Regions from separate parts of the Bacillus sp. C28GYM-DRY-1 genome, predicted to be linked through region 2. Evidence: a T-box and tRNA genes for the amino acid it is inferred to sense, from the RefSeq annotation. Region 2 holds a T-box; the other holds one or more tRNA genes.
What was found. A T-box is a leader RNA that pairs with one kind of tRNA and senses whether it is charged. The one in region 2 lies ahead of serS (serine--tRNA ligase), so its partner is inferred to be a tRNA-Ser.

Region 1: it encodes a tRNA-Ser, which carries the amino acid that the T-box ahead of serS (serine--tRNA ligase) is inferred to sense. The anticodon was not compared.

The regions. Positions count from the first base shown of each region.
Region 1 covers NZ_JAUMKF010000009.1:154,248-158,033, reverse strand. The annotation lists tRNA gene Q3W56_RS11105 (tRNA-Thr) at 6-81, shown strand; tRNA gene Q3W56_RS11100 (tRNA-Lys) at 119-194, shown strand; tRNA gene Q3W56_RS11095 (tRNA-Leu) at 205-291, shown strand; tRNA gene Q3W56_RS11090 (tRNA-Gly) at 297-371, shown strand; tRNA gene Q3W56_RS11085 (tRNA-Leu) at 386-471, shown strand; tRNA gene Q3W56_RS11080 (tRNA-Arg) at 481-557, shown strand; tRNA gene Q3W56_RS11075 (tRNA-Pro) at 584-660, shown strand; tRNA gene Q3W56_RS11070 (tRNA-Ala) at 666-738, shown strand; tRNA gene Q3W56_RS11065 (tRNA-Met) at 763-839, shown strand; tRNA gene Q3W56_RS11060 (tRNA-Ile) at 842-918, shown strand; tRNA gene Q3W56_RS11055 (tRNA-Ser) at 925-1,017, shown strand; tRNA gene Q3W56_RS11050 (tRNA-Met) at 1,035-1,111, shown strand; tRNA gene Q3W56_RS11045 (tRNA-Asp) at 1,176-1,252, shown strand; tRNA gene Q3W56_RS11040 (tRNA-Phe) at 1,265-1,340, shown strand; tRNA gene Q3W56_RS11035 (tRNA-His) at 1,360-1,435, shown strand; tRNA gene Q3W56_RS11030 (tRNA-Gly) at 1,445-1,518, shown strand; tRNA gene Q3W56_RS11025 (tRNA-Ile) at 1,534-1,610, shown strand; tRNA gene Q3W56_RS11020 (tRNA-Asn) at 1,621-1,695, shown strand; tRNA gene Q3W56_RS11015 (tRNA-Ser) at 1,699-1,789, shown strand; tRNA gene Q3W56_RS11010 (tRNA-Glu) at 1,820-1,891, shown strand; partial or broken gene Q3W56_RS11005 (glycogen/starch/alpha-glucan phosphorylase) at 2,140-2,733, shown strand; gene Q3W56_RS11000 (TspO/MBR family protein) at 2,750-3,217, opposite strand; partial or broken gene Q3W56_RS10995 (CotS family spore coat protein) at 3,309-3,583, opposite strand.
Region 2 covers NZ_JAUMKF010000037.1:8,262-15,315, reverse strand. The annotation lists gene Q3W56_RS20265 (YaaC family protein) at 1-796, opposite strand, end outside; gene guaB (IMP dehydrogenase) at 917-2,383, shown strand; gene dacA (D-alanyl-D-alanine carboxypeptidase) at 2,536-3,867, shown strand; gene pdxS (pyridoxal 5'-phosphate synthase lyase subunit PdxS) at 4,064-4,948, shown strand; gene pdxT (pyridoxal 5'-phosphate synthase glutaminase subunit PdxT) at 4,970-5,560, shown strand; T-box leader at 5,613-5,825, shown strand; gene serS (serine--tRNA ligase) at 5,881-7,054, shown strand, end outside.

The sequences.
Region 1 (3,786 bases), on a different contig from region 2:
TATATGCCGGTGTAGCTCAATTGGTAGAGCAACTGACTTGTAATCAGTAGGTTGGGGGTTCAAGTCCTCTTGCCGGCACCACTTTTATATGATATAATATTCAAGTCTCTTGTAAGAAGAGCCATTAGCTCAGTTGGTAGAGCATCTGACTTTTAATCAGAGGGTCGAAGGTTCGAGTCCTTCATGGCTCACCATTTATTTGTTGCGGATGTGGCGGAATTGGCAGACGCGCTAGAATCAGGCTCTAGTGTCTTTACAGACGTGGGGGTTCAAGTCCCTTCATCCGCACCATTTCTGCGGAAGTAGTTCAGTGGTAGAACACCACCTTGCCAAGGTGGGGGTCGCGGGTTCGAATCCCGTCTTCCGCTCCAACTATACCATCCACGCCGGGGTGGTGGAATTGGCAGACACACAGGACTTAAAATCCTGCGGTAGGTGACTACCGTGCCGGTTCAAGTCCGGCCCTCGGCATTAAGTTTTGCGCCCGTAGCTCAATTGGATAGAGCGTTTGACTACGGATCAAAAGGTTAGGGGTTCGACTCCTCTCGGGCGCGCCATTATTCTTATAGAATAGTTAGGAAATCGGGAAGTAGCTCAGCTTGGTAGAGCACATGGTTTGGGACCATGGGGTCGCAGGTTCGAATCCTGTCTTCCCGACCATTCTTGGGGCCTTAGCTCAGCTGGGAGAGCGCCTGCTTTGCACGCAGGAGGTCAGCGGTTCGATCCCGCTAGGCTCCACTTGGTTTCAATAAATATTTATTTGGCGGTGTAGCTCAGCTGGCTAGAGCGTACGGTTCATACCCGTGAGGTCGGGGGTTCGATCCCCTCCGCCGCTACCAATGGACCTTTAGCTCAGTTGGTTAGAGCAGACGGCTCATAACCGTCCGGTCGTAGGTTCGAGTCCTACAAGGTCCACCACTATATGGAGGAATACCCAAGTCTGGCTGAAGGGATCGGTCTTGAAAACCGACAGGGGTGTCAAAGCCCGCGGGGGTTCGAATCCCTCTTCCTCCGCCATATATATTCTTAATCATCGCGGGGTGGAGCAGTTCGGTAGCTCGTCGGGCTCATAACCCGAAGGTCGCAGGTTCAAATCCTGCCCCCGCAACCAAAATATGTGAATGAAACAAGGAGTGCCTGAAGGGTACAACACCAATAATTCACTTTATACATATGGTCCGGTAGTTCAGTTGGTTAGAATGCCTGCCTGTCACGCAGGAGGTCGCGGGTTCGAGTCCCGTCCGGACCGCCATTTAAATACTTAGGCTCGGTAGCTCAGTTGGTAGAGCAACGGACTGAAAATCCGTGTGTCGGCGGTTCGATTCCGTCCCGAGCCACCATTTATCAATATATATTTTGGCGGTTGTGGCGAAGTGGTTAACGCACCAGATTGTGGCTCTGGCATTCGTGGGTTCGATTCCCATCAATCGCCCCAAATAAAATTGCGGGTGTAGTTTAGTGGTAAAACCTCAGCCTTCCAAGCTGATGTCGTGGGTTCGATTCCCATCACCCGCTCCAATTCTAAACTGTCATGGGCCTGTAGCTCAGCTGGTTAGAGCGCACGCCTGATAAGCGTGAGGTCGATGGTTCGAGTCCATTCAGGCCCACCATGGCTTATATTCCACAGTAGCTCAGTGGTAGAGCTATCGGCTGTTAACCGATCGGTCGCAGGTTCGAATCCTGCCTGTGGAGCCAAATGGAGAAGTACTCAAGTGGCTGAAGAGGCGCCCCTGCTAAGGGTGTAGGTCGTGTAAGCGGCGCGAGGGTTCAAATCCCTCCTTCTCCGCCATAAGATTACAGATATAAGTTCTCAACCATCGGCCCGTTGGTCAAGCGGTTAAGACACCGCCCTTTCACGGCGGTAACACGGGTTCGAATCCCGTACGGGTCATCCAAAAACCTTGCATATCCTGCAAGGTTTTTTATTTTTTATAAATGCTGATATGGCTTAGATATCATTCTATATTCTATAAACAGGCAACAAAAATCTTCATATATTTTGTTTTTCTTCGGAAAATAAAGTTAATTGTCAATAAGTATATAAGTATAAGCGTTTTAATGAGAGGGCTTTTTTATTTCTTCGGATAAATACTATAAATGAAAACTATGATGTCAGAGGAGAACAGCATTTGATGCACAAAGCGAACGAAGCTGAATGTTCTTCATATTATGTATTTGTATAATCGGCTCAAAGAGGACTCGGGATTTTCAATCTATCCGCAAACCTTTATTTTCGGGGCAAAGGCTTCACCAAGCTGTTATTATGCCAAGAAAATCATTAAGCTGATCCATTCTGTCGCAGAAAAGGTCAACTATGATCCGGCAGTCAAACAGCTGATCAAGATCGTTTTTTTGGAAAATTACAGAGTTTCTATGGCTGAGCGGATTTTTCCGGCATCAGATGTTAGTGAACAAATTTCAACTGCAAGCAAGGAAGCGTCTGGTAAAGGAAATATGAAGTTCATGATGAACGGCGCCTTGACTATTGGCACGCATGATGGCGCAAATATTGAGATACTTGAGCAGGTGGGGCCTGATTGTATTTACACATTCGGCTTAAAGGCGGATGAAGTTCTATCGTATCAGGAAAACGGTGGCTATAGATCGAGGGAATATTATCAGCATGACCGCAGAATCAGGCAGGTAGCGGATCAACTGATCAACGGTTTCTTTGAAGGGGAAGCAGATGAATTTGAATCGATCTATGACTCGCTGCTTCCGCATTATGAAAAGCCGCTTAAGCGGCTTTTCACAGATTCATGGAATAGATTGTGAAGGATAAAAATGTCGCAAATGCACTCCATAAAACATAAGGCAAAAGAAGATAGCTTGCGGCTCTGCTGTATTTTCTCGCTATGATCATTAAAAAGAGTGCAGTGATGGCGACAAGCAGGGAGTCAATTGATGCAGCAAGCAGATTCTTTTGGGTAAATTGAAAATAGCTGAATGCCTGATTAAGCACATAATTAATCAAAAGCGTAAGCCAAAAGCTTTTCGCATTTTTAAATGAAAACGCGGCATACACAATGGCAGCTGAAAGGGAGATCAGGGCAAAAAGGATGGCCCAAACGATGCCGATCGCAGATCCGGGTGGTGTCCAGTTCGGTTTTTTCAGTGAATTGTACCATTCTTGGTCAATTGGAAACAGGTAGTCTGCGGCTGAAAACAACGCATATGTAATCACAAAAACCGCGATTGCGCCGACAATCTTCTTCATATTTGAACCTCCGTATGTATTTATTTTACATTCATTCTTACCCTTTATTTTATAAAGATCAAACCCCCGATATGCGGGGTAAATAATGGTCTTAAATCCCTGCAACGCGTTCATATTCAACTGCCTGACTCTAAGTCTTCCTGCGGTAAAGCAGATTTGCGGGCGTATTTTTCGCGAATGACATCGTAAAGTTCATAAAGTTCATAAGGAAACAGCATATCAGTTTTTGTTCGTCGGCATCTGGCTTCATATCCGTTCAGTATCACATGAAATGTTTCTACACCCCAAACGTATCTAAAAGCGGAATAATCATTTTTTGTAACCTCGTATAGGAAGATCAAAAGATACGGTATTTATGTCGATGATTCTGCCATTAAAGGTCACATTTTTTAACTGTTTTACTTCTACCTTATAACTTGACTATTAAAAGAATCTGGTTTTTTACCCGTTTTGTTTTTGGGGCAATTCCATTCCGCACAAATTGGTTTTTCAATCAACCGTTATTTAACTTGCAGGAATGGAGCTATGTTGAAAATAACACTGATCGCCACAGAGAGCTTCCTGTCCCC
Region 2 (7,054 bases):
TGTACAATACAAGGTAATGAATTGCCATTTCAGGAAGTCTCAGAAATTGTTCTTTTTGAGCAGGGATAAAGTATTGATTCTTACCCATGTCATACAACAAGCTGACTGATGTCCATGGCTTCATGTCTTGCGATGAAATTCCAAACAGCAGCTCGTGTTTATTTTTTCTTCTAAAAGACCATTGAAAATGATGGGACATATATTCGGCAAATCTTGAATCAGACATTTTATAATTGATTACCACATCCTCTGGTACAGCAATCCTGTCCTTGTCCTTTTTGATTTTTGTCATAAAACGTTCTTTCTGCTGAAAATAGAAAGTATCACTTAGTTCTGGAATCGCACTTAATAATTTTTTCATGGTGTACCGTTCATCTACTATATCCGATTGTCCGAATAAGTGTTTCATGAAGTGCATGCATAGGCCGTTCCGTTGTATTTTTACTTCATCATCGCTAAAACAATAATTCTGTTTCTTTCGCTTTCTTGTTGTTACGCCATGGGCCAGTATTGATGTATGGCTTGGATAATGAGGATCCCGTGTTATAAGGCATGCTTTAATGAGCTGTGCCATTCCGTAAAATAAAAGAATCGGTTTGATTTCTAAAGGGGAATATGAGGCTTGTTTATAAAACGATTCGGCATGCTTTAAGAAATATATAAACCGTTCACTGTTTTTAAATGAGTTCTTTTTTGCATCTTCAATCCCGTTCAAGGTGTAAACCTTTTCTAGAAATTTTTGGGTTGATTCAACGGAATAAAATAGCGCTAAGTCTTTCCACTCATGATATGTCATATGTACTTCTATATCCTTTCCATTATCTAAATATTTCAACTCTTTCTCGCTTCCTTGACAGGCTCTTGGCTAGTTGATAATCTACATATAATATTTTGCCGAAAAGAGGGGGATTTACTAATGTGGGAAAGTAAATTTACAAAAGAAGGCTTAACGTTCGACGATGTGCTGCTTTTGCCAGCCAAGTCAGAGGTACTTCCGCGCGATGTGGATTTATCTGTAGAACTAACAAAAACGTTAAAGCTGAATATTCCAGTCATCAGCGCAGGTATGGACACTGTAACAGAATCAGCAATGGCAATTGCAATGGCTAGACAGGGCGGCTTGGGCATCATTCATAAAAATATGTCCATTGAACAGCAGGCTGAACAAGTTGATAAAGTAAAGCGTTCTGAGCGCGGCGTTATCACAAATCCCTTCTTTTTAACTCCTGATCACCAAGTATTTGATGCGGAGCACTTGATGGGGAAATATAGAATTTCCGGTGTTCCGATTGTAGATAACAAAGAGGACCAAAAGCTTGTCGGAATTATTACAAACCGTGATCTTCGTTTTATTTCTGACTACTCAATGAAAATCAGCGATGTCATGACAAAAGAAGAGCTTGTTACTGCACCTGTAGGAACGACTCTTGATGAAGCTGAAAAGATTTTGCAGAAACATAAAATTGAAAAGCTTCCTCTCGTTGATGACCAGAATAAATTAAAAGGTCTTATCACGATTAAAGACATTGAAAAAGTCATTGAGTTCCCGAACTCCTCTAAAGACATTCACGGACGTCTGATCGTTGGCGCGGCAGTTGGCGTAACTGGCGACACAATGACTCGCGTCAAAAAGCTTGTTGAAGCCAATGTCGATGTTATTGTTATTGATACAGCTCACGGACATTCCCAAGGCGTATTAAACACAGTAACAAAAATCCGTGAAACATATCCTGAATTAAACATTATTGCTGGAAACGTGGCAACAGCTGAAGCGACAAGAGCTCTTATTGAAGCTGGAGTAGATGTTGTCAAAGTTGGAATCGGACCTGGTTCAATTTGTACTACACGCGTAGTAGCCGGTGTCGGTGTTCCGCAAATTACAGCAATTTATGATTGTGCGACTGAAGCAAGAAAACACGGCAAGACAATCATCGCAGATGGCGGAATTAAATTCTCTGGTGATATCACTAAAGCATTAGCAGCCGGTGGACATGCTGTTATGCTTGGAAGCTTGCTTGCAGGCACGTCAGAAAGCCCTGGTGATACTGAAATCTACCAAGGCAGAAGATTTAAAGTATACCGCGGTATGGGGTCAGTTGCTGCAATGGAAAAAGGAAGTAAAGACCGTTACTTCCAAGAAGAAAACAAAAAATTTGTTCCTGAAGGAATTGAAGGACGCACACCTTACAAAGGACCAGTTGAAGAGACAGTTTATCAGCTAGTCGGCGGTCTTCGTTCTGGAATGGGATATTGCGGCTCTAAAGATCTTCACGCTTTAAGAGAAGAAGCACAGTTCATTCGCATGACTGGCGCAGGACTTCGTGAAAGCCATCCGCATGACGTACAGATTACAAAAGAATCTCCAAACTATACAATTTCGTAATAAATTGTTACAAATTAAAAACATTTGACAGGGTCTCTGACTCTGTCTATTTTTTTTATAGTGATTATGATAAAATTTATACTGTTGTGCATTGAAAATGTCCTTAACGGCTTAATTATAGATGAAGAATATGAAATACGGAGGTCGTACGATTGAACATCAAGAAATGTAAACAGCTATTGATGTCGTTGGTTGTGTTAACACTAGCTGTCACTTGTCTGGCACCAATGTCAAAAGCCAAAGCAGCCAGCGATCCAATTGATATTAATGCATCTGCTGCTATTATGATCGAAGCTTCTTCAGGTAAAATTCTGTACAGTAAAAATGCAGATAAGAGACTGCCAATTGCAAGTATGACAAAAATGATGACAGAGTATCTGTTATTAGAAGCAATTGATCAAGGTAAAGTGAAATGGGATCAAACCTATACGCCTGATGACTATGTGTATGAGATTTCCCAAGATAACAGCTTATCAAACGTTCCTCTTCGGAAAGATGGGAAATACACAGTAGAAGAATTATACCAAGCTACTGCAATTTACTCTGCAAATGCTGCTGCTATTGCGATAGCAGAAGTCGTTGCAGGTTCTGAAACTAAGTTTGTTGAGAAAATGAATGCAAAAGCAAAAGAACTAGGCTTAACAGATTACAAATTTGTTAACGCAACAGGCCTTGAAAACAAAGATCTTCACGGGCATCAGCCTGAGGGGACAAGTGAAGATGAAGAAAGTGAAGTTTCTGCTAAGGACATGGCGATTCTTGCGGATCACTTGATTACTGACTACCCTGAGATTCTGGAGACTTCCAGCATTGCCAAAACGAAGTTCAGAAAAGGCACTGATGATGAAATGGACATGCCGAACTGGAACTTCATGCTGAAAGGGCTTGTCAGTGAGTATAAAAAAGCGACTGTAGACGGACTGAAAACAGGTTCTACTGACTCTGCGGGTTCATGCTTTACAGGAACCGCTGAACTCAATGGAATGCGTGTTATTACTGTTGTATTAAACGCAAAAGGCAATCTACATACAGGCCGTTTCGATGAAACGAAAAAAATGTTTGACTATGCTTTCGACAATTTCTCTATGAAAGAAATCTATGCTGAAGGCGATCAAGTAAAAGGCCATAAAACGATATCAGTTGATAAGGGTAAAGAGAAAGAAGTAGGCATTGTGACAAACAAAGCGTTCTCTCTTCCTGTCAAAAATGGCGAAGAAAAGAATTACAAAGCGAAGGTCACACTAAATAAAGAGACCTTGACTGCTCCTGTGAAGAAAGGAACCAAGGTTGGGAAACTGACTGCAGAATATACAGGTGATGAAAAGGATTATGGATTCCTTAACAGCAATCTTGCTGGCGCAGACCTTGTTACAAAAGAAAACGTAGAAAAAGCAAACTGGTTTATTCTAACAATGCGGAGTATCGGCGGATTTTTCGCCGGCATTTGGGGAAGCATTGTTGATACGGTAACCGGCTGGTTTTAATTAAATGAAAGAGCTCTGATGTATATTAGGGCTCTTTCGCTTAATATACTGAAAAAACTCAATTTTTAAGAAAAAATGATTTTCAGAGCGCTAAAAACCGAATAAAATAATATATATCCATATGAATTATTGGATTTCTAGGATACAATAAGGATTAGAAATTATACAATTATACCTTGATTAGGGGGACCAAGAAATGGCTCAAACAGGTACTGAACGTGTAAAACGCGGAATGGCAGAAATGCAAAAAGGCGGCGTCATCATGGACGTCATCAATGCGGAACAAGCGAAAATTGCCGAAGAGGCTGGAGCTGTAGCTGTAATGGCGCTAGAGCGTGTACCAGCTGATATTCGCGCGGCTGGAGGAGTTGCCCGTATGGCTGACCCTACAATCGTGGAAGAAGTAATGAATGCAGTATCTATCCCAGTAATGGCAAAAGCGCGTATCGGACATATTGTTGAAGCGCGTGTGCTTGAAGCTATGGGTGTTGACTATATTGATGAAAGTGAAGTTCTGACTCCGGCTGACGAAGAATTTCATTTGAATAAAAATGAATACACAGTTCCTTTCGTTTGTGGCTGCCGTGATCTCGGTGAAGCAACGCGCCGTATTGCTGAAGGCGCTTCTATGCTTCGTACGAAAGGTGAGCCTGGAACAGGGAATATCGTTGAGGCAGTTCGCCATATGCGCAAAGTAAATGCTCAAGTGCGCAAAGTAGTTGCGATGAGTGATGATGAAATCATGACAGAAGCGAAAAACTTAGGTGCTCCTTACGAGCTTCTTCTTCAAATTAAAAAAGATGGCAAGCTTCCTGTCGTTAACTTTGCTGCTGGCGGCGTAGCCACTCCTGCTGATGCTGCTCTCATGATGCAGCTTGGTGCTGACGGAGTATTTGTCGGTTCTGGTATTTTCAAATCAGACAACCCTGCTAAGTTTGCGAAAGCAATTGTGGAAGCAACAACTCACTACACTGATTACAAATTGATCGCTGACCTTTCAAAAGAGCTTGGTACTGCAATGAAAGGAATTGAGATCTCAAACTTACTTCCAGAACAGCGTATGCAAGAACGCGGCTGGTAAGAATATAGGAGCGCTGCTGACATGTTAACAATAGGAGTACTAGGACTTCAAGGAGCAGTTAGAGAGCATATTCATGCAATTGAGGCATGCGGCGCGGCTGGTCTTGTCATTAAACGCCCGGAGCAGCTGAACGAAATTGACGGACTGATTTTACCTGGCGGTGAGAGCACGACAATGCGCCGTTTGATTGATACGTATCAATTCATGGAACCGCTTCGTCAATTTGCTGCTGAGGGAAAACCGATGTTCGGGACATGCGCCGGATTAATCATACTAGCAAAAGAAATCGCTGGTTCAGATAATCCTCATTTAGGTCTGCTGAATGTGGTAGTGGAGCGTAATTCGTTTGGCCGGCAGGTTGACAGCTTTGAAGCTGATTTAACAATCAAAGGCCTGGACGAGCCTTTCACAGGGGTATTCATCCGCGCGCCGCATATTTTAGAAGCTGGAGAAAATGTGGAGGTTCTTTCGGAGCATAATGGTCGTATTGTAGCTGCTAAACAGGATCAATTCCTAGGCTGCTCGTTCCATCCGGAGCTGACAGAAGATCACCGAGTAACACAGCTGTTTGTTCAAATGGTTGAGGAATACAAACAGAAAGCACTTGTATAAAACAGTTGAAAGCTGTGGAAACTTATAGTACATTATAAGCACAAATAAAGATCGAAAAGCGTTGATAGGAACTAGTAAGAAGCCTCTCTTTCTAAGAGAGCCGATGGTTGGTGCGAATCGGTGAAAGATGCTGTCTGAATCCATCCTTGAGCGAAATGCTGAAACAAGTAGGCATTTACGGGATAACCGTTATGTGTGAAAGTGGAAAACGAGTCTTTGGCTTGTTTTCAATCAGGGTGGCAACGCGAGAGCTCTCGTCCCTTTATGGGGATGAGGGCTCTTTTTATTTTCGACAAATCAATAAAAAAGGAGTGTTTTGCATGCTTGATATGAAAATGCTGAGAGCAAATTTTCAAGAAGTTAAAGCAAAGCTTGTACACAAAGGCGAAGACTTAACTGATTTTGATAAGTTTGAGGCGCTAGACGATAGACGAAGAGAGCTGATCGGCAAGGTTGAAGAGTTAAAAGGAAAGCGGAATGAAGTATCTCAGCAGGTTGCTGTGCTGAAACGCGAGAAAAAAGACGCCGATCATATTATTAAAGAAATGCGTGAAGTCGGCGAGGAAATTAAAACACTTGATGAAGAATTAAGATCAGTGGAATCTGAGCTTGATACCATTCTTCTTTCAATCCCAAACATTCCACATGACTCTGTCCCTGTCGGTGAAACAGAAGACGACAACATAGAAGTGCGTAAATGGGGAGATAAGCCTTCATTTGCTTACGAGCCGAAACCGCACTGGGATATTGCAGATGAGCTCGGGATTTTAGATTTTGAACGTGCTGCAAAAGTAACGGGAAGCCGTTTCGTGTTCTATAAAGGTTTAGGTGCTCGTCTGGAGCGTGCACTTTATAACTTTATGCTTGATCTTCATGTAGATGAGTATAACTATACTGAAGTGATTCCGCCTTATATGGTAAACCGCGCAAGCATGACAGGAACGGGTCAGCTTCCTAAGTTCGAAGAGGATGCGTTTAAAATCAGAGAAGAAGATTACTTCTTGATTCCAACTGCGGAAGTGCCGATTACAAACATGCATCGTGACGAAATCCTTTCAGGTGACAGCCTGCCGATTAACTATGCGGCATTCAGTGCATGCTTCCGTTCTGAAGCTGGTTCAGCAGGGCGTGATACACGCGGATTAATACGTCAGCACCAATTTAATAAAGTTGAGCTTGTGAAGTTTGTGAAGCCTGAAGATTCTTATGAAGAATTAGAGAAGCTTACAAACCAAGCAGAGCGAGTTCTCCAGCTGCTTGAACTTCCATACCGTGTGATGAGCATGTGTACGGGTGATCTGGGCTTTACGGCTGCAAAAAAATACGATATCGAAGTTTGGATTCCAAGCCAAGACACATATCGTGAAATCTCTTCTTGCAGCAACTTTGAAGCGTTCCAGGCAAGACGTGCGAACATTCGTTTTAGACGTGAAGCGAAAGGCAAGCCTGAGCATGTGCACACACTAAACGGTTCAGGGCTGGCGGTTGGAAGAA